2 regions of the Sphingomonas sp. OV641 genome follow, and region 2 is predicted to be linked to the other one. Evidence: predicted binding sites of a transcription regulator. Region 2 holds the regulator's gene; the other holds the start of a gene.
The links. The regulator LexA, encoded in region 2, represses DNA repair genes until DNA is damaged. The targets are predictions, from matches to a motif close to GTTCCNCNCTTGTTCT.

Region 1: BMX36_RS06285 (ribonucleoside-diphosphate reductase subunit alpha) is a predicted target of LexA. The motif match lies at 1,148-1,163, and genes of this name have one in related genera.

What each region holds. Positions count from the first base shown of each region.
Region 1 is NZ_FNZB01000001.1:1,337,200-1,346,676, forward strand. It holds gene BMX36_RS06280 (EAL domain-containing protein) at 1-799, shown strand, start outside; gene BMX36_RS06285 (ribonucleoside-diphosphate reductase subunit alpha) at 1,240-3,132, shown strand; gene BMX36_RS06290 (EF-hand domain-containing protein) at 3,269-3,721, opposite strand; gene BMX36_RS06295 (ArsC family reductase) at 4,064-4,411, shown strand; gene BMX36_RS06300 (DUF2171 domain-containing protein) at 4,897-5,148, opposite strand; gene BMX36_RS22365 (hypothetical protein) at 5,219-5,602, shown strand; gene BMX36_RS06310 (hypothetical protein) at 5,599-5,799, shown strand; gene BMX36_RS06315 (hypothetical protein) at 5,796-6,077, shown strand; gene BMX36_RS06320 (ribonucleotide-diphosphate reductase subunit beta) at 6,081-7,136, shown strand; gene phhA (phenylalanine 4-monooxygenase) at 7,244-8,119, shown strand; gene BMX36_RS06330 (50S ribosomal protein L11 methyltransferase) at 8,148-9,086, opposite strand; gene BMX36_RS06335 (SDR family NAD(P)-dependent oxidoreductase) at 9,076-9,477, opposite strand, start outside.
Region 2 is NZ_FNZB01000001.1:1,652,682-1,662,158, forward strand. It holds gene trpE (anthranilate synthase component I) at 1-696, shown strand, start outside; gene BMX36_RS07850 (YciI-like protein) at 693-1,010, shown strand; gene BMX36_RS07855 (alpha/beta fold hydrolase) at 1,052-2,173, shown strand; gene BMX36_RS07860 (hypothetical protein) at 2,264-2,731, opposite strand; gene BMX36_RS07865 (anthranilate synthase component II) at 2,873-3,451, shown strand; gene trpD (anthranilate phosphoribosyltransferase) at 3,448-4,437, shown strand; gene trpC (indole-3-glycerol phosphate synthase TrpC) at 4,434-5,237, shown strand; gene moaC (cyclic pyranopterin monophosphate synthase MoaC) at 5,234-5,701, shown strand; gene BMX36_RS07885 (molybdopterin molybdotransferase MoeA) at 5,793-6,977, shown strand; gene lexA (transcriptional repressor LexA) at 7,034-7,696, shown strand; gene BMX36_RS07895 (ComEC/Rec2 family competence protein) at 7,795-9,477, opposite strand, start outside.

The sequences.
Region 1 (9,477 bases), 320 kb from region 2:
GGCGATCCAATTCGCCAATCCCGCCCTTCCGGCGATCATCACCAGCGCTCTCGCCGCGTCCGGTATTGCTCCACACCGGCTGGAGCTGGAAATCACCGAAAGCGTGTTCGTCAACGACGACGCATCCTCCAATCAGATGTTCAAGACGCTGAAGGGCATTGGCGTGCGCCTGGCGCTGGACGATTTCGGCACCGGCTATTCCTCGCTCGGCTATCTGCGCAAGGCGCCGTTCGACAAGATCAAGATCGACCAGAGCTTCGTGCGTGGCGCGATCCAGGACGGCAATCGCAACGCCGCGATCATCAAGGCGATCGTGAGCCTGGCCAATACGTTAGGGATGGAGACGACCGCCGAGGGTGTGGAGCAGCAGGACGAGATTGAACTGATCAGCGACCTGGGCTGCAGCCACATTCAGGGATTTGTCTATGGCCGGCCCGCCCGGGCGGAGGACGTGCGCGCGCAGCTGGCCATGAGCTCCGGCAGCGCGACCGCGGTAGGCCATCGCTTCAGCCGCGCCAGCAGAGCCACCGTGCTGCGTTCGGCGCGCGTCGAGATGAACGGCACGTCGGGCGAGGTGCGCATCCGCAACCTGTCCGCCACCGGGGTGATGATCGACGGCATCGACCTTCCGGAGCGCGCGATCGGCGCTGACGTGCGCATTGAGCTGGTGGACAACGAGCTGTTTCCCGCGACCATCCGCTGGGTGTCAGACGGTCGCGCCGGACTCGAGTTCGCGCGCCATTTTGACATGGAACGGCTGTCCCAGGGACCGTCACGGCTTGCCCGGCGAGTCAGCTGACGCTGGTCCGCTGCCCGCATCGCCGATCCTGCCCGTGCTCGGAACGAGCCGATCCGGCCACAAGCACCCGATCGGCTCATAAGGGCAAAATTATTTTCACCGCGCCCTATCGGTCTTGCAATTCGCGAACCCGGCGGAAGTCCACGCGTCGCTTCCTTTGAACCCCGCCGGACCGCGTCTCAGCCGCGGTGAGCCGTTCGCCCATCCACGTGATAAACCTCTTGCCTATGCGCAGCTCCTGCCACAATCTGTTGGGGTAATCCGCAGGAACAGGCGCTAGCGCTGGTAGAACAGGAACCGCAGCACTTGTGCTGCGGCATGGGATCGTGCCGCTCCGAAGCGAGCCGCGGTCACTTTTTGTTCTCATCACAAGCCCTGCTCCGGTGTAACATGGGGGCTCGCCTCCCGATTCGATCAAACAGGGTGTTGGGATGGCGGCGATGGACTTTAGGGACGCGAACGAGGCGAACATGGCGATCGACGCATTGGAAGCGATTGACGGAACCGAGACGGCGCCTGCGGCCGAGCAGAGCAAGCGGCGGCCCTACCCGCTGGACGTCGATCATTCGCGCGACGCGCTGCTGACCGATTTCGGCAAGGACACGCTGCAGGATCGTTATCTGCTGCCGGGTGAGACCTATCAGGATCTCTTCGTCCGCGTGGCCAGTGCTTATGCCGATGACGCGGCTCATGCGCAGCGCATCTATGATTATATCAGCCGCTTGTGGTTCATGCCGGCGACACCAGTGCTGTCGAACGGCGGCACGGGGCGCGGCCTGCCGATCAGCTGCTATCTCAACTCCGTCCCCGACAGCCTGAACGGCATCGTCGACACCTGGAACGAGAATGTCTGGCTGGCCAGCCGCGGCGGCGGCATCGGCACCTATTGGGGCAATGTGCGCGGGATTGGCGAGCCGGTCGGCCTGAACGGCAAGACCAGCGGCATCATCCCCTTCGTGCGCGTGATGGATTCGCTGACGCTGGCGATCAGCCAGGGCTCGCTGCGTCGTGGCTCGGCCGCCTGCTATCTCGACATCTCGCATCCTGAGATCGAGGAGTTCCTCGAAATCCGCAAGCCGTCGGGCGACTTCAACCGCAAGGCGCTGAACCTGCACCACGGCGTGCTGATTCCCGACGCGTTCATGGAAGCGGTGCGCGACGGCGGCGAGTGGGAGCTGAAGAGCCCCAAGGACGGCAGCGTGCGCGGCAAGGTCGACGCGCGCAGCCTGTTCCAGAAGCTGGTCGAGACCCGCCTCGCCACGGGTGAGCCGTACATCGTCTTCGCCGACCATGTGAACAGCACCATGCCCAAGCATCATCGCGATCTGGGCCTCAAGGTGTCCACCTCGAACCTGTGCAGCGAGATCACCCTGCCGACCGGCAAGGATCACCTCGGCAACGATCGCACCGCGGTCTGCTGCCTTTCCTCGCTGAACCTCGAAACGTGGGACCAGTGGAAAGACGACAAACAGTTCATCGAGGACGTGATGCGCTTCCTCGACAACGTCCTGCAGGATTATATCGACCGGCATGAGCCAGGCATGGAGCGCGCGGCCTATTCCGCGGCGCGCGAGCGTTCGGTCGGTCTTGGCGTCATGGGCTTCCACTCCTTCCTCCAGGCACGCGGCCTGCCGATGGAGGGGGCGATGGCGAAGAGCTGGAACCTCCGGATCTTCAAACACATCAATGCGCAGGTGAACCAGGCATCGATGACGCTGGCGGCCGAGCGTGGGCCCTGCCCCGACGCCGCCGATATGGGCGTCATGGAGCGCTTTTCGTGCAAGATGGCGATCGCACCGACCGCGTCGATCTCGATCATCTGCGGCGGCACTTCGGCGTGCATCGAGCCGATCCCGGCCAATATCTACACCCACAAGACGCTGTCGGGCAGCTTTGCGGTGAAGAACCCGTATCTGGAGAAGCTGCTCGTCGAGAAGAGCAAGAACTCCGACGCGGTGTGGAATTCGATCCTGGAACATGGCGGCAGCGTGCAGCACCTCGACTTCCTCTCGCCGGAGGAGAAGGACTGTTTCAAGACCAGCTTCGAGATCGACCAGCGCTGGCTGCTGGAGCTTGCCGGTGATCGCGCGCCCTATATCGATCAGGCGCAGTCGCTGAACCTCTTCATCCCGGCGGATGTGGAGAAATGGGATCTCCTGATGCTGCACTTCCGGGCGTGGGAGCTTGGCATCAAGTCGCTCTATTATCTGCGTTCGAAGAGCGTGCAGCGGGCCGGCTTCGCCGGCGGCGTGGAGGCGGACAATACGATCGAGAAGCCCAAGTTCGATCTGGGCGAGACGACCGATTATGACGAGTGCCTCGCCTGTCAGTAACGGGTGAAAGGCGCCTGGCTCCTCGATTCCTTAAGGCGCTGCCGATCGACCTGCGTATCGTTCCCCGGCCGGATGCCTGGTCCGGTCGGGAGCGATGGGGCGGTGCTCCGCTTATGATAGGCCGGTCCGGCAAGCTTCAATGCTGCTCGGACAGGTCGAGTACGCCATCCTTGTTCTTGTCGGCACGCGCAAAGGCCTGGGCTGCGCCTTTTTCCAGCTCGGCCCTGGTCAGTCGCCCATCGGTATCACCGTCCATCCGCTTATAGCGTTTGGCGATCTTCTTCGGCAGATCGACATAGTCGATGACACCGTCACGATTGTCGTCCCACCGATTGAATTGCTGCAATTGGCCCTGAACATAGGTTTTCGCGCTCGCGGAGCGCCCCTTTGGCGCCTGTTGCTCAGTACAGCCGGCAGCGACGCCCGGGCTCATGACCAGCACCGCCGCAGGCAACAGCCGCTTCAGCCCGCTGATCGGTCCCGCCCGCCGGCGGTGGCTGCTGCGGCTCACTCGATGCAGAACGGACAAGCCGGAATGTCGCGCCTCCCCTTCCTCGCCCCCGCGTCTGCTGCGACCTTGATCAGACACCGCACCCTCCTTCTTGGCCATGTTGAGCGGCACATGAAGGGCAACCTATCGTTCCTTCGAAGGCCGCTGATAAGAGGCGCAAAGTGAGATCATGGGATACCCACAACGGCACCATGGCATAACAAGCCTGAGCGTCGGAATTCTGATGATTATCCCTATGCTTGCCGGTTGGTTGCGCACAATTGTCCGGTTTGCCGACCGTAGCTGCCTATGTCCGATCGGCCACGATGCGAAACAGGCCTCGCGTGGCAGTGCGTCGCGCCGGCCGACCCCGGATTACGCACTGATTTCTCGCGCCCGAGCCGTTATCGACGATTCACGACCACTCCCGCGGAGATACTGATGACCGCCATCCTTTATGGCATTCCTGCTTGCGATACCGTTCGGAAGGCCCGCGCCTGGTTGGACGCGCAGGGGGTCCCCTATCGTTTTCACGATTACAAGAAGCAAGGCGTCGACGCCGCCATGCTGTCGCGCGCTGTCGACCAGCTCGGCTGGGAAAAGGTGCTGAACCGTCAGGGCACGACCTTTCGCAAGCTGCCGGAGACCGACCGCGCGGCGCTGGATGAAGCGCGCGCGCTGGCGATCATGCAGGAGCACCCGTCGGCGATCAAACGGCCGCTGCTGGTATATGGCGAGTCGATCGAGGCTGGCTTTTCCGCCGACCGTTACGAGCAATTGCTCGGTTGATTCGATCAACGGCGGCCGGCTCGGGCGCAGTGGACTCGTTGCGGCCGCACTCCGCTCAATCCCTGATTTTCCCGAGCTTGACAGCGACACGCACATGCGGAACATAGGGTGAACGTTGGCAGATTGCCGCGGATCGCGCCTTTGTCAACTACATACTAGATATTGGGCAGGAGCGAGACGCAATGTCTATATGTTCGATTTTGGGCGTAGTCCGGACGGGCATATTGCGCTAATCTGATTCACGGTTCGGCAGGCTGCGTACTGCGCAGCGAAAACGATCGTTCCGGGGTTGATCATGCTGGTGGGAATGCGCGCGGATGGGACGGACGAATAGCCGATGCGCCGCCATGCCGGCGAATGGCCGGACGGGCCGCGGCGGCCCGTGTTATCCAAGCCGCAACGGGCGCCGCCGGCTGTCCGGCGCCGCCCGCGCGACGGGTCGGCACTGCGTCACGAGCCTGGCTCGGGGCAGCGCCGCTAAAGCGTCACTCCGCTTCTTCGAACATGTCGATGGCGTTTTGCGCGGTCGCGCTCAGGCGAACCGTGTCGCCCTCGATTTCGGCCACAAGACCGGCGGGAAGATAATGGTGCTTCGCGCCCTGCCCGTCCTGCGTCGAGGGGCTGTCGGTCTTGGTCAGCTTGATCCGCTCGCCGTCGACATGATCCACCGTGCCGACATGGACGCCGTCGGCGCCGATGACGTTCATATGTTCCTTGATGTTGCTGTGATCGTGCATGCTGGGTCTCCTTGGCGGTCGGCAACAGAACGACACATGACGCGATTGGATGCGTCGGGGGATGTGCGCGATGCGCGCTGACCGTTCGGCGCTGGTGATCCATCTGGCGAGGCGCGCGCGACGAACACTGGCGCTGGCCATCCGCCCTTCGGCAGGCGCGGGACGAGCGGCCTTGCTGGCGGCCCCGGCTCTGTTCCTTTCCGCTTGCGCGAAGCAGATGCCGTCTGCCGTCACCCACACTGCCGCGACGCCCGGCTTTCTCCTCGGGCTGTGGCACGGCTTCATCTTCCCGGTCGCCTGGATGCTGAGCCTCTTCATGCCGGATGTGGCGGTCTATGCCGTGCCCAACAACGGCGGGTGGTATGACTTCGGCTATTTCATCGGCATCGTCTTCCTGGGCGTTGGCGCGCGCAAGACGCGCACCGTCTATGTCACGCGCAGGGCGCGGCCATGAGCTGGCAGATCCTTGCCATGTATGCGGCCGCGCTAGTGTTCGCGCTGGGCGGCGCGGGGCTGCTGCTCGCGCTCACCCGGCCACGTAGCGAGGGGCAGGTCTATGCCTTCCGCATGATTGGCATCATGGCGCTGGCCGGTGGCGTGGTGCTCGCGATGAGCGCCACCGCCATGTTGCAGTGGAGCATGGAGGGATGAGCCTGCCCGCGCTTCCTGCACTGCCCGCACTTCTCGCACTGATCATTGCGGGCCCGGGCCTGCTGGCGCTTGGCCTTTGGACTTTGCGCTCCCGATCATGGTATAACGGAATACCGGCCGCGGAGATGCTGATCGACGGCATCGGCGGGGCAACGCCACCGCCGCGCACCGCGACCGACCGCCACTTCGCCCGTTTTCACGCCTGGATGAGCATCATCTTCGGCGCGTTCTTCTCGCTCTGCCTGCTGGCAGCCATCATTTCGCTTCTGTCGGAGTAATCCATGCCCCTCCTCCAAGCCTCCAAGCAGTACAAGCCGTTCGAATATCCCTGGGCATTCGAATATTGGAAGCGCCAGCAGCAGCTTCACTGGCTTCCCGAGGAAGTCCCGCTGGGCGAGGATTGCCGCGACTGGGCGCAGAAGCTCACCGATCACGAGCGCAACCTGCTGACCCAGATCTTCCGCTTCTTCACCCAGGCGGACGTCGAGGTGCAGGATTGCTACCACGAGAAGTACGGCCGCGTCTTCAAGCCGACCGAAGTGAAGATGATGCTGACCGCGTTCAGCAACATGGAGACGGTGCATATCGCCGCCTACAGCCACCTGCTCGACACGATCGGCATGCCCGAAAGCGAATATGGCGCGTTCCTCGAATATGCCGAGCTGAAGGACAAGCATGATTACCTTCAGCAGTTCGGCGTCGATAACGATGAGGATATCGCCCGCACGCTGGCCATGTTCGGCGGATTCACTGAAGGCGTGCAGCTGTTCGCCAGCTTCGCGATGCTGATGAACTTCCCGCGCTTCAACAAGATGAAGGGCATGGGGCAGATCGTCAGCTGGTCGGTGCGCGACGAGAGCCTGCACTGCGAGGGCATCATCCGCCTGTTCCACGCCTTCGTGAAGGAGCGTAACTGCCTGACCAAGGCGGTGAAGGATGACATCGCCGACCAGTGCCAGACGACCATCCGGTTGGAAGATGCGTTCATCGATCTCGCGTTCGAGATGGGCCCTGTCAACGGCATGACGCCCAAGGACATCAAGAAGTATATCCGCTACATCGCCGACTGGCGGCTGGGGCAGCTGGGTCTGAAGCCGATCTACATGATCGACGAGCATCCGATCCCCTGGCTCACCCCGCTGCTGAACGGCGTGGAGCATGCGAACTTCTTCGAGACCCGCGCGACCGAATATTCCAAGGCCGCGACCAAAGGTCAGTGGAACGACGTTTGGGACTCCTTCGACAAGCGCCAGAAGGCGAAGGGCGCGCGCCCGGCGAACGAGGATGCGGGCGAGGAAGGCGACATGTTCTCCCGCGCCGGCGTTGCGGCGGAGTGATCGCCTGACCATCATTCAGCCGTCATGTCGGGGCAACCGGCATGACGGCAGAGTGGTAGCGAATGTAACTATCTTGCCCAGATCCGGCGCCATGCTATGCACGGTGGATGGCTGATGCATCCCCTGCGCTCACCCCACCCCCCGGCGCTGCTGCGGACTGGACGGTGCCGCAGGACTGGGCGCACTATACGCCCGAGGAACATGCCACCTGGGACACGCTCTTCGCGCGCCAGGCGAAGCTGCTGCCTGGGCGCGCCTCAAATGCCTGGCTACGCGGGCTGGATGTTCTGAAGCTTTCCAAGCCCGGCATCCCCGACTTCACCGAACTTTCCGATCGGCTGATGGCGCTTACCGGCTGGCAGGTCGTGGCGGTGCCCGGCCTAGTGCCGGACGACGTCTTCTTCGATCACATGGCCAACCGCCGCTTCGTCGCCGGCAACTTCATCCGCCGCCCCGATCAGCTTGATTATCTGCAGGAGCCGGACGTCTTCCATGACGTGTTCGGTCATGTGCCGATGCTCGCCGACCCGGTGTTCGCCGACTATCTCGAGGCGTACGGGCGCGGCGGGCTCCGCGCAATGGAACATGACGCGCTGAAATATCTCGGTCGTCTCTACTGGTACACGGTGGAGTTCGGCTTGATCGCCGAGCCGGAAGGCTTGCGGATCTATGGATCGGGCATTGTTTCAAGCTATGCCGAAAGCCGGTTCGCGCTGGAGGATCCGTCGCCCCATCGACTGAAGTTCGATCTCGCGCGCGTCATGCGCACGGATTACCGGATCGACGACTTCCAGCAGAACTACTTCGTCATTCCAAGGTTCGACGAACTTCTGCGGGCGACGGTGGAGACAGACTTCGCCCCGCTGTACGATGCGATCAAGCAACAGCCGGAAATCGCGGTTGCGGAGATCGTCAGCGACGACGAGGTGATCACGCGCGGCACGCAGGATTATGCCGCGACGAAGTCCGCCCGGCCCGACTGAGGTCCGTGCCGAGCGTCACCAGCGGGCCTCAGATATCCAGCGCCCAGCCATCGCGTCCCTTCGGATCCGGGGGGCTCTGCGGCGTGAACCGCTGTGCGCCGGCCGTTAGGCGAAGGATCGTCCAGTCGCCACGGCGATCCATGTCGGCCAGCGCGCATCCGCAGGCGAGAAAGGCATCGACCACCTTCTCTCGCTGCGTCTCCAGCAAGCCGGCGAGCACGATAGTGGCATTTGCGTCGGCGATGGCCGCCAGCTCGGGCGCCATGGAGACGAGCGGACCGGCAAGGATATTGGCGATCACCAGATCATAAGGCGCGCGCGCGGTGATCGCGTCGCTCAGCGCCCCGTCGGCGACGATCAGTTCCACGCCCGCGACGGCGTTCGCCGCGGCATTCTCCCGCGTGACGTCGATTGCGGCAGGATCGATGTCCGTCGCGACCACATTTGCCTGCGGCCACAGATGCGCGGCGGCGAACGCCAGCACGCCGGTTCCCGTACCCACATCGATGACATTGCCGAACTCCTGCTCGGCCAGGCCATCCAGCATCGCGAGACACCCGCTCGTCGTGGCGTGATGACCGGTGCCGAACGCACGTCCCGCGTCAATCAGCAGCGCCCGCCCGCCATCCGGCGCCGCCGTCGGATGGGCGCTGGTGTGAACCACGAAGCGGCCTTCGCGGATCGGCTCCAGACCTTCCTGCGACATGGCCACCCAATCCTGCGGGCTGAGCGCCGTCACCTTTGCCGGCGTGCCCTTGGCGCTGGGCACCAGCGCACGGATCGCCGCCAGCATGGCCTCATCAGGTTCGTTCTCTGTATAGGCATCGAGCCGCCAGCGTTCGACATCGTCTTCCACCTCTTCGGTGGTCATCAGCACGGCGTCGATCGCCAGGTCGTCAGCGGCGTCGATCGCCTCCGCCTCCGCGCGCGTGCACGGCAGGGTTACGCGCCAGCTGTCAGCGGACATAGCTTGCTCCGTTCACGTCGAGCACCGCGCCGGTCATGGAGGCGGGAGCGTCAAGCGCCAGCCATCGCGCCATCTCCGCCACTTCTTCCGGCATGGCGACCCGCCCCAGCGGGATGTCGGCGAGCAACTTGTCGCCGCCGCGGCTCGCAAGATAATCGTCCGCCATGCCGGTCATCGTAAAGCCGGGGCAGATGACGAAGGCGAGAATGCCGTGTTTTGCATAAGCGCGAGCGATCGTCTTGGTCATGGCCACGACGCCCGCTTTGGACGCAGCATAATGCCAATGCGCGGGGCTGTCGCCGCGATAGGCCGCGCGACTGGCGACATTGACGATCCGGCCGGGCACGCCGCGGCGCTGCCAATCAAGCACTGCCAGCCGGCACAGTTCGGC
Region 2 (9,477 bases):
CGGATCAATCCCTCGCCTTTCCTCTATCACCTCGACCTGCCTGGTTTTGCGCTGACGGGTTCGAGCCCCGAGATCCTGGTCCGAGTGCGCGATGGTGAAGTGACGATCCGGCCAATTGCCGGAACACGGCCGCGCGGAAAGACGGCGAGCGAGGATGAGGCAAACCGGAACAGCCTGCTTGCCGATCCGAAGGAGCGGGCGGAGCATCTGATGCTGCTGGATCTCGGCCGCAACGACGTTGGCCGCGTCGCCGCCGCAGGGTCTGTCATTGTGACGGACAGCTATACCGTCGAATTCTACAGCCACGTGATGCACATCGTATCGAACGTGGTCGGCCGGCTCGATCCGAAGCGCGATGCCATCGACGCCCTCTTCGCCGGCTTCCCGGCTGGAACGGTGAGCGGCGCGCCCAAGGTGCGGGCGTGCCAGATCATCGCCGAATTGGAAGGCGAGAAGCGCGGCGCCTATGCCGGCGGCGTGGGCTATTTTTCCCCTGACGGATCGATGGACTCCTGCATCGTGCTGCGCACCGCCGTCGTGAAGGATGGCACCATGCATGTTCAGGCGGGTGCCGGCATCGTCGCAGATAGCGACCCAGCCTATGAGCAGCGCGAGTGCGAAGCCAAGTCCGGCGCGCTTCTCGCCGCCGCCCGGGAGGCAATAGCGCAGGCGAGTGCTGGCGGATTCGGGCAGTGAATGCCCCCACCCACCAGCTGCTGATCTACGACCTGGCGCCTGATTATCTCAGCCGGCGCGGACAGTTTCGCGAGGAGCACCTGCGGCTGGCTTGGGAAGCGGCGGACCGAGGTGGATTGGTGCTGGGCGGGGCAGTTGGCGATCCCGTGGAATCGGCGCTGCTGCTATTTCGAGATCGCGCTAGCGCGGAAGCGTTCGCCGCGGCCGACCCCTATGTCTCGCAGGGGTTGGTCCGCTCATGGCGTGTCCAGCCCTGGCTCACCGTGGTGGGGGCCGATGCCGCCACGCCGCTGCGCCCCGGCACGGACGTGTAACGACCCTTTTCCCAGCGCCGTACCGTCGATAGGCTACTCCGATGCGCTTTCTTCCGCTTCTCGCCCTGCCCGTCGCGCTTGCGACTGCACCGCCCGCTTCGGCCCAGATCACCCAGCCCCTGGCCACTCCCGCCAACCCAGCGCCGGCTCCCGCGTCCTGGCCAACGAGGGAAGGCGACGTCACCCTGCCTTCGTTTCGGTTCAACACGGGCGAGACCATGGATGTGCGGATCCACTACACAACACTGGGCTCACCCCGGCGCGGCGCCGATGGGCGGATCGAAAATGCCGTGATGGTGCTTCACGGCACCGGAGGATCAGGCAAGCAGTTCCTGTCGCCGCAATTCGCCGACGAACTTTACGGCCCCGGCCAGCCTTTCGACATTCGCACGCATTATGTGATCCTGCCGGACAATATCGGGCATGGCGCTTCTTCCAAGCCATCCGATGGCAAGCGCATGGCCTTTCCCAAATATGATTATATCGACATGGTCGCGGCGCAGAAGGCCATGCTGGAGAAGCTGGGGGTCACGCGGCTGAACGTGATCCTGGGCACGAGCATGGGCTGCATGCATGCGTTCGTCTGGGGCGAGACCTTTCCCGGCTTTGCGGAGCGGCTCGCGCCCTTCGCCTGCCTGCCGGTACCCATTGCGGGGATGAACCGCATGTGGCGCAAGCTTCTGATCGATGCGATCCAGGCCGATCCGGCGTGGAACGGCGGCAATTATACCAGCCAGCCGGAGCAGGGCCTGCGCACCGCGGCGAGCCTGTCCATCATCGCAGGCTCGAACCCGTTGGCGCTGCAGACGCAATATCCCACCCGCGCCGCGGCCGAGACGTTCCTGGCACAGGCGTTCGCCCGCAACAGCGCCGGCCGAGACGCCAACGACTATATCTATCAGGTGGATGCGTCCCGAAATTACGATCCGTCACCGGCGCTGGAGAAGATCAAGGTACCGGTGCTTTGGATCAACTCGGAAGACGATTTCATCAATCCCGCTGGTTATGGCATCACCGAACCAGCCGCCAAGCGCATGCCGCGAGCCACGTTCCGGCTGATCAAGGCGACCCCGGAGACGAAGGGGCACGGCACGCATACTTGGGCGAAGTTTTGGAAGGCCGATCTTGCCCGGCTGATGGCGGCGCCGGCCGGCGAGCCGTAAGTCTGACCATATCAGCCCTCCACCCAGATGCAGCTCTGAGCGGTTCCCACTTACCCTGATCCGCTCGTTCTGAGCCAGTCTAAGACCGTGTTAGCGCTGGGGTTCTTCCTCCACGTCGATGTCGGTGCGGGTTTCCGGCGCCCCGGCCTCCTGCTCCCGGCGCGCCTGCTGCCGCTCCGCCGCCCACGCCTGGCCGGCCGCGACGCCGCATCCGGTCGCGCCGCCGGCACCCACCGGCGAGCAGGTATTCGGCAGGCCGCCGGCAACGCGCCCGACGCGGTCAACCGTCGCCGCGCGGTTCACCCAGCTCTGATTCTGCGCCGGCACTTCCGGTGGGCGACGCAATTGCTTGGGCACGCGAAACTGCTCGTTCGGATCGAGCCGGCTGCACACCACGATCTCGTCCGCTGCCGCCGTCGGGCATTTCTCATCCCCGGTTAGCGTCACCTGCCGAATCCGCTGCGGCGGCTGCCCGCTTTCCGCCTGCGACTGGGCCATGGCACTTGCGGGAACCATCGCCGCGAACACGGCAGCGGGCAGAACGAGAGAGCGAAACATGGAAGGCGACCTCCTGGGCAATCACACAACGATCGCAGCCGCGGCTTTTATCCCGCGTGAACGTCGCGTTCGCGCCTAGGCGAAATTACGCTCGCGCAACAGTCGTTGCGGGACGCGGGGGTTGCGCTATTGACCAGGCACATGATCCTGGTCGTCGACAATTACGACAGCTTCACCTGGAACCTGGTCCATTACCTCATGGAGCTGGGCGCCGAGGTACGCGTCGAGCGCAACGATGCGCTGACCGCGGCGGAGGCGCTGGCCTCCAATGCGACCGGCTTTCTTGTGTCCCCGGGGCCTTGCACCCCCAATGAGGCGGGAATCAGCCTTGATCTCGTGGCGGCCTGCGCGGAGGCGCGCCGCCCTTTGCTGGGCGTTTGCCTCGGGCACCAGGCGATCGGGCAGCATTTTGGTGGGCGCGTCGTGCGTGGCGGGCTGATGCACGGAAAGACGAGCCCGATCGAGCATGATTCGACAGGTGTCTTCGCCGGCCTGCCAAGCCCCTTCACGGCGACGCGCTATCACTCGCTCGTGGTGGAGGATGTGCCGGAGGTGCTGGTTCCCAATGCCGTGGCGGCGGACGGATCGGTAATGGGGCTGCGGCACCGCGAGTTGCCAATCCACGGCGTTCAGTTCCATCCCGAAAGCATCGCGACGGAGCATGGCCATGACCTGCTGGCGAATTTCGTCGCCCTGACCGGGGTTAAGGCGGGATCATGACCACCATCTCCCTGTTGCCCAACCCTTCCAGCCCCTTGTCGCGCGAGAGCGCGGCGCAGGCGTTCAGCGACATTCTGGACGGGCGCGCGACCGAGGAGGCGATCGCACGTTTCCTCATCGACCTGTCCGACCGCGGCGAGACATCGATCGAGATCGCCGAGGCGGCGCGCGCATTGCGGGACCGGCTGATCCCGATCAGTGCCCCGGCGGGTGCGATCGACGTATGCGGCACCGGTGGCGACGGGCACCACACGCTGAACGTGTCGACGGCCGTCAGCCTGGTGGTGGCCTCCTGCGGCGTGCCCGTGGCGAAACATGGCAACAGAGCGGCCTCTTCCAAGGCTGGTGCGGCCGACACACTGGAGGCGCTTGGCCTCGACATGGAGCGGGCAGGCGCGCTTGCCGAAGAAACGCTCAACGAACTGGGCATCTGCTTCCTGTTTGCAGCGAACCATCATCCCGCGATGAAGCGGATCACGCCGATCCGCCGGCAGATCGGCAAGCGCACGATCTTCAATCTAATGGGGCCGCTCGCCAACCCGGCGCATGTCACGCGGCAGCTGATCGGCATCGCCAGACCCGATTACGCGCCCGTCTATGCCGATGCGCTGGAGCAGCTAGGGACCGAAGCGGCATTGGTGGTTTCGGGAGAGGAAGGGCTGGACGAAGTATCGGGCGCGGGTCCGACCATCGCGGTCGCCATCGGCGCGGTACAGCTCGGCAATCGGATCGAACCGGAGGACGCCGGGGTCCGGCGCCATCCCATACACGCGATCCGCGGCGGCGATCCGGCGCACAATGCAACTGCGCTTCGGCAATTGCTGACCGGTACGCAAGGTGCCTATCGCGATGCAGTGCTGCTCAACGCCGCTGTCGCACTGACGCTGGTTGGTGAGCCGCTGGAAAGCGGCGCGCGCCGGGCGGCCGAGGCGATCGACAGCGGCGCTGCCAACGATTTGCTGAACCGCTGGATCGCCTGGGCATGACGATCCTGGATCGCATCCTCGCCACCAAGCGCGACGAAGTGGCGGCTCGGCGTAGCACGCGCTCCATCGCCGACCTCGACGCGCTTGCCCGCGAACAGACGGCGCCGCGCGGGTTCAAGGCAGCGCTGGACCGGGTTCGCCAGCAGGATCAGGCTGCGCCCAGTCCGCACTATGCGCTGATTGCCGAGATCAAGAAGGCCAGCCCGTCCAAGGGGCTGATCCGCGCCGATTTCGACCCGCCGGCGCATGCCCGCGCCTATGCCGAGGGTGGCGCGACCTGCCTGTCCGTGCTGACCGATCACGCGTACTTCCAGGGACATGAGGATTATCTGGTCGCCGCCCGCGCCGCGTGCGACCTGCCGGTCATTCGCAAGGATTTCCTGGTCGATCCCTGGCAGGTCGCCGAGGCGCGCGCGATCGGAGCAGATGCGATCCTCATCATCATGGCGGCGCTGGACGACGGCGCCGCCGCGGAGATCGAGGCAGCGGCGATCGAACGCGAGATGGATGTGCTGGTCGAAGTGCATGATGCGGCGGAGCTGGAGCGCGCGCTGGCGCTTCGCTCACGCCTGATCGGCGTGAACAATCGCGACCTGCGCGATTTTTCGGTCAGCTTCGACCGCACCTACGAACTGGTCGGACGCGCGCCCGCGGGCTGCACCTTTGTCGCGGAAAGCGGGCTGAACACGCGCGCCGATCTCGACGCGATGGCGGAGCATGATGTGCGCTGCTTCCTGATCGGCGAATCGCTGATGCGCCAGCCGGATGTCGCCGCCGCCACGCGCGCGCTGATTGCATGACGCGGCTCACGCATCTGGACGAGGCGGGCGCCGCGCGCATGGTGGATGTTGGCGGCAAGAACGAAACCGCGCGCGAGGCGGTGGCGGAGGGGCGTATCGCCATGTCCGCGGAGGCTGCGCAGGCGATCGCACAGGGGGCGGTGGCAAAGGGAGATGTTCTGGCCGTGGCCCGTGTTGCCGGGATCATGGCCGCCAAGCGGACCAGCGAGCTGATCCCGTTGTGCCACCCCCTGCCCCTGTCGAAGGTTACGATCGATCTGACCGTGGAGGCGGAAGGCGTCTCGGCTACCGCCACTGTCGCGACCACCGGCCGCACCGGCGTGGAGATGGAGGCGCTGACCGCCGTCTCGACCGCGCTGCTGACGATCTACGACATGGCCAAGGCGCTCGACAAGCGCATGACCATTGGCGGCGTGCGCCTGCTAGCCAAGCGTGGCGGGAAATCCGGCGACTTCGTCGCTTGAGCGGACACGCGCCGGGAAGCTTCTTCCCACCTCATGATGATCGCGGCGATCAGGCTGTTACTTGCGCCGCCGATCTGCCACTCGTTCGCGCATGAGTGACTTGCTTCCCGTCGCCGAAGCGCAGGCGCGCCTGCTTGCAGACAGCCCGGCGGTTTCGGCCGAGAGGCTGCCCATCACGCAGGCCTTCGGCCGCTGGGCGGCAGCCCCGATCACCGCCCGGCGAACGCAGCCCGCGCATGATCTGTCGGCGATGGACGGTTATGCGCTGCGCTTCGATGATCTACCGGGGCCTTGGCGCGTTATCGGGGAAAGTGCCGCCGGCCGGCCGTTCACCGGTTCGGTCGCGTCGGGCGAAGCAGTGCGGATCTTCACCGGCGCTGTAATGCCGGATGGCGCGGACACGGTGCTGATACAGGAAGAAGCCGGCCGCGAGGGTGAGCGGCTGATCCTCGGCGGCGAAGGGCCGCTGCGCCGGAGGGGCAATGTCCGGCGCCAGGGCCTCGACTTTACGGAAGGAGACACATTGGTCGCGGCGGGCGAGCGGTTGACGCCGGCGCGGCTGGCGGTGGCAGCGACCGGAGGCGCGGGCGACGTGGCGGTGCGGCGCCGCGTCCGTGTGGCAATCGCAGCGACCGGAGACGAACTGGTCGAGCCGGGCACGCCGTTCACGCCGAACGTGCTGCCGGAATCGAACCGGCTGCTGCTGCGCGCGCTGCTCGCTGACCTGCCGGTCGAGATCATCGATCTTGGCATTCTGCCGGATCGGCTTGAGGTGCTGCGCGATGCGTTCACCGGGGTTCAGGCGGACCTTCTGGTCACCACGGGCGGCGCCTCCGTCGGCGATCACGACCTGGTGCAGCCAGCCCTGCGTGCGGCGGGCGCCACGATCGATTTCTGGCGCATCGCGCTGCGCCCCGGCAAGCCGCTGATGGCTGGACGGCTGGGCGACATGGCGGTGCTCGGCCTGCCCGGCAATCCTGTTTCCGCGTTCGTGACGACCATCCTCTTCGTCAAGCCGCTGGTGGCCCATCTGGCCGGCGCGGCTAGGCCCTTCCCCATCACCACCCATGCCGTTCTTGGGGAGGACATCGCCGCGAATGGCCCGCGGACCGATTACATGCGGGCCGAATTCCGCGGCGGAGAGGCATTCGTGGCCAGCATTCAGGATAGTTCGATGCTGCTGACCCTGGCACGCGCAGGTTGCCTGATCATACGCCCTCCCCATGACCCGGCCCGACAGCGCGGCGAATCGGCGGAAATCCTGATGATCGCTTGACGCCACCTTTATCGTTCCTTAAAGGTTCCTCGTCTGTTCGCGGCGGAGGCGATGCGATGCTTACCAGGAAACAGCACGAGCTGATCTGTTTCATCAATGACCGGCTGGCCGAGACCGGCGTGTCCCCTTCGTTCGAGGAAATGAAGGAGGCGCTGGACCTCAAGTCCAAGTCCGGCGTGCATCGCCTGATCTCGGCGCTGGAGGAACGCGGCTTTCTGAAGCGTCTGCCCAATCGGGCCCGCGCGCTGGAAGTGCTGAAGATGCCGGAGCGGTCGGAGGCGAAGCCCTCGCCGGCGCCTGCCTCCACGCGGCGCATCGTGCCGGAGCCCGCCAACGACGTGGTGGAGGTGCCGCTGCATGGCCGGATCGCCGCCGGTGTTCCGATCGAGGCCATCGAGGGGGCGAGCACATTGCCGGTTCCCGCTGCCTTGCTGGGATCCGGCGAGCATTTCGCTTTGGAAGTTGCCGGCGACTCGATGGTCGAGGCCGGCATTCTTGACGGTGACTTCGCCCTGATCCGCAAGCAGGACGTGGCGCGTGACGGGGAAATCGTCGTGGCGCTGATTGAGGATAGCGAGGCGACGTTGAAGTATTTCCGGCGCGAGGGGGCGATGATCCGGCTGGATCCGGCCAACCGCTCCTATGATCCGCAGCGCTATGCGCCCGCCCAGGTGCGGGTGCAGGGCAAGCTCGCCGGGATACTGCGCCGCTACTCCTGATCCGGGTGGGATCCGGATGGCGTATGGAGACGAACGTCGGACCGGTCGAAACTCAGCGCGCGTGCTGACCGATGAGGGTCAGACCGAACGGGTGACAATCAGCGCGGGCGCTCTGCATTGATTGCTGCCAGCACCCACGGGTGAGTATCGCCGGCCCGGTGGACGGTACGGACATCCGCCGCCTCAAGCGTGATCGCCACGCCGCCTGTTTGAGCCAGCACTGCCCGGTCAAGGCGCAACCATCGAGGTGTGCAGCCACGCGGTAGCCAGCGCTCGCTGATGACGATGTCCGCCGATCGACAGGCGTCCAGCATGTCAGCGATCGGCACCAGATAGCTGCTTCTGGTCGCCAGGATCCGCCATCGCCGCCCTCCCCGCAACAGATCCGATCGGCACAGGTCCCGGCTGCATGCGGCATCGGCCTGATCCGACAGGGTGACGGGCTCTTCCTCTGCGCCCCCGGTCTCGGCCAGCATGTCGCGCGCATAATCGCCCACCCTGTCGCGTAGCAGCGCGATGCGTCCGCCGGGCAGTCGAAGCGCCACATGCCTGCCGTCTCCGGTGACCAATATATCGGGCGGCGGCGTGATCCCGGTCCAAAGCACACCGAACGCGATGGGAAGGAGGCCGAGGATACGCCAATCGGTTCGCCACAGCGCCAGCCACAAACCGCCAGCCACGATCAGCGCAAAGGCGGGGACGGGCATCACAGGGAGTGCGGTCGTAGCGCCGGGTGCCTGGGCGGTGACGTGAGCAATGAAGAGCAGCAGCGTCAGCGCTTGCCCGGCCAGCCACCAGAACGGCTCGCCCAGATGGAGCGCGTCGAGCAACAGGGCGGTTGCCTCAAGCGGCATGATCACGAAGGTCGTCAGCGGGATGGCGACCATATTGGCCAGAGCACCGTAAACGCCAGCCTTGTGGAAGTGAAAGACAGCGATCGGCATGAGCGCGATCTCCACCACGAGCCCGGTGAGCAGCAGCGAGCCGCCGCCGCGCAACAGTCGGCCGGGCCAGCCGTCTTCACGTGGCGCGAACCAGGCGCGTAGGCGGGGATGCTCGGCAAGCGCGATGATGGCGGTGACCGCAGCGAAGGAGAGTTGAAAGCTCGGGCCGGCAAGCGCCTCCGGCCACAGCAGCAGCACCACCATCGCGCCCGCAGCGACCAGCCGCAACGTCAGCGCCTCTCGCCCCAGCGCCATGGCGGCTAGCACCAGGAGGGCCGCAATGCAGCTTCGAACGGTGGGTACTTCGCCGCCGGTCAGCCAGGTGTAGCCGAGCGCCGCTGCTGCGCCGGCGGCGGCAGCGATCAGCGGCACCCGGCCGGTCAGCGCAAGCCGCATGTTGAGCGCCAGAAGGCGGCTGACCAGCAGCATGGTCAGCCCGACCGCCGCCGTGATGTGAAGCCCGCTGACCGACAGGAGGTGCGCCAGACCCGATGCCCGCATCGCCTCCTGATCCGGTTCAGCGATGCCGCCGGTGTCCCCCGTGGCGAGTGCGGCCGCGATGCCCCCTGCACTGCCGGCGAGGCGGGCCTGGATGTGCTGGGCCAAACGGGTACGCACCGGCGTTTGAGAGTTACCCCCTGACATCACCGTCACTGGCCCGAGCGTGCGACCGGTGGCGCCGATGCCCTCGAACCAGGCGACGCGGGCGAAATCATAGGCGCCGGGCACGGCGGGCGGCGGCGGCGGCATCAGGCGCGCGCGCAACGCCACGACCGCGTTGGGCGCCAGGTTCGCCGGCGCATCCCGATCCGCCACGTTCACCCGAATGCGTGTCGG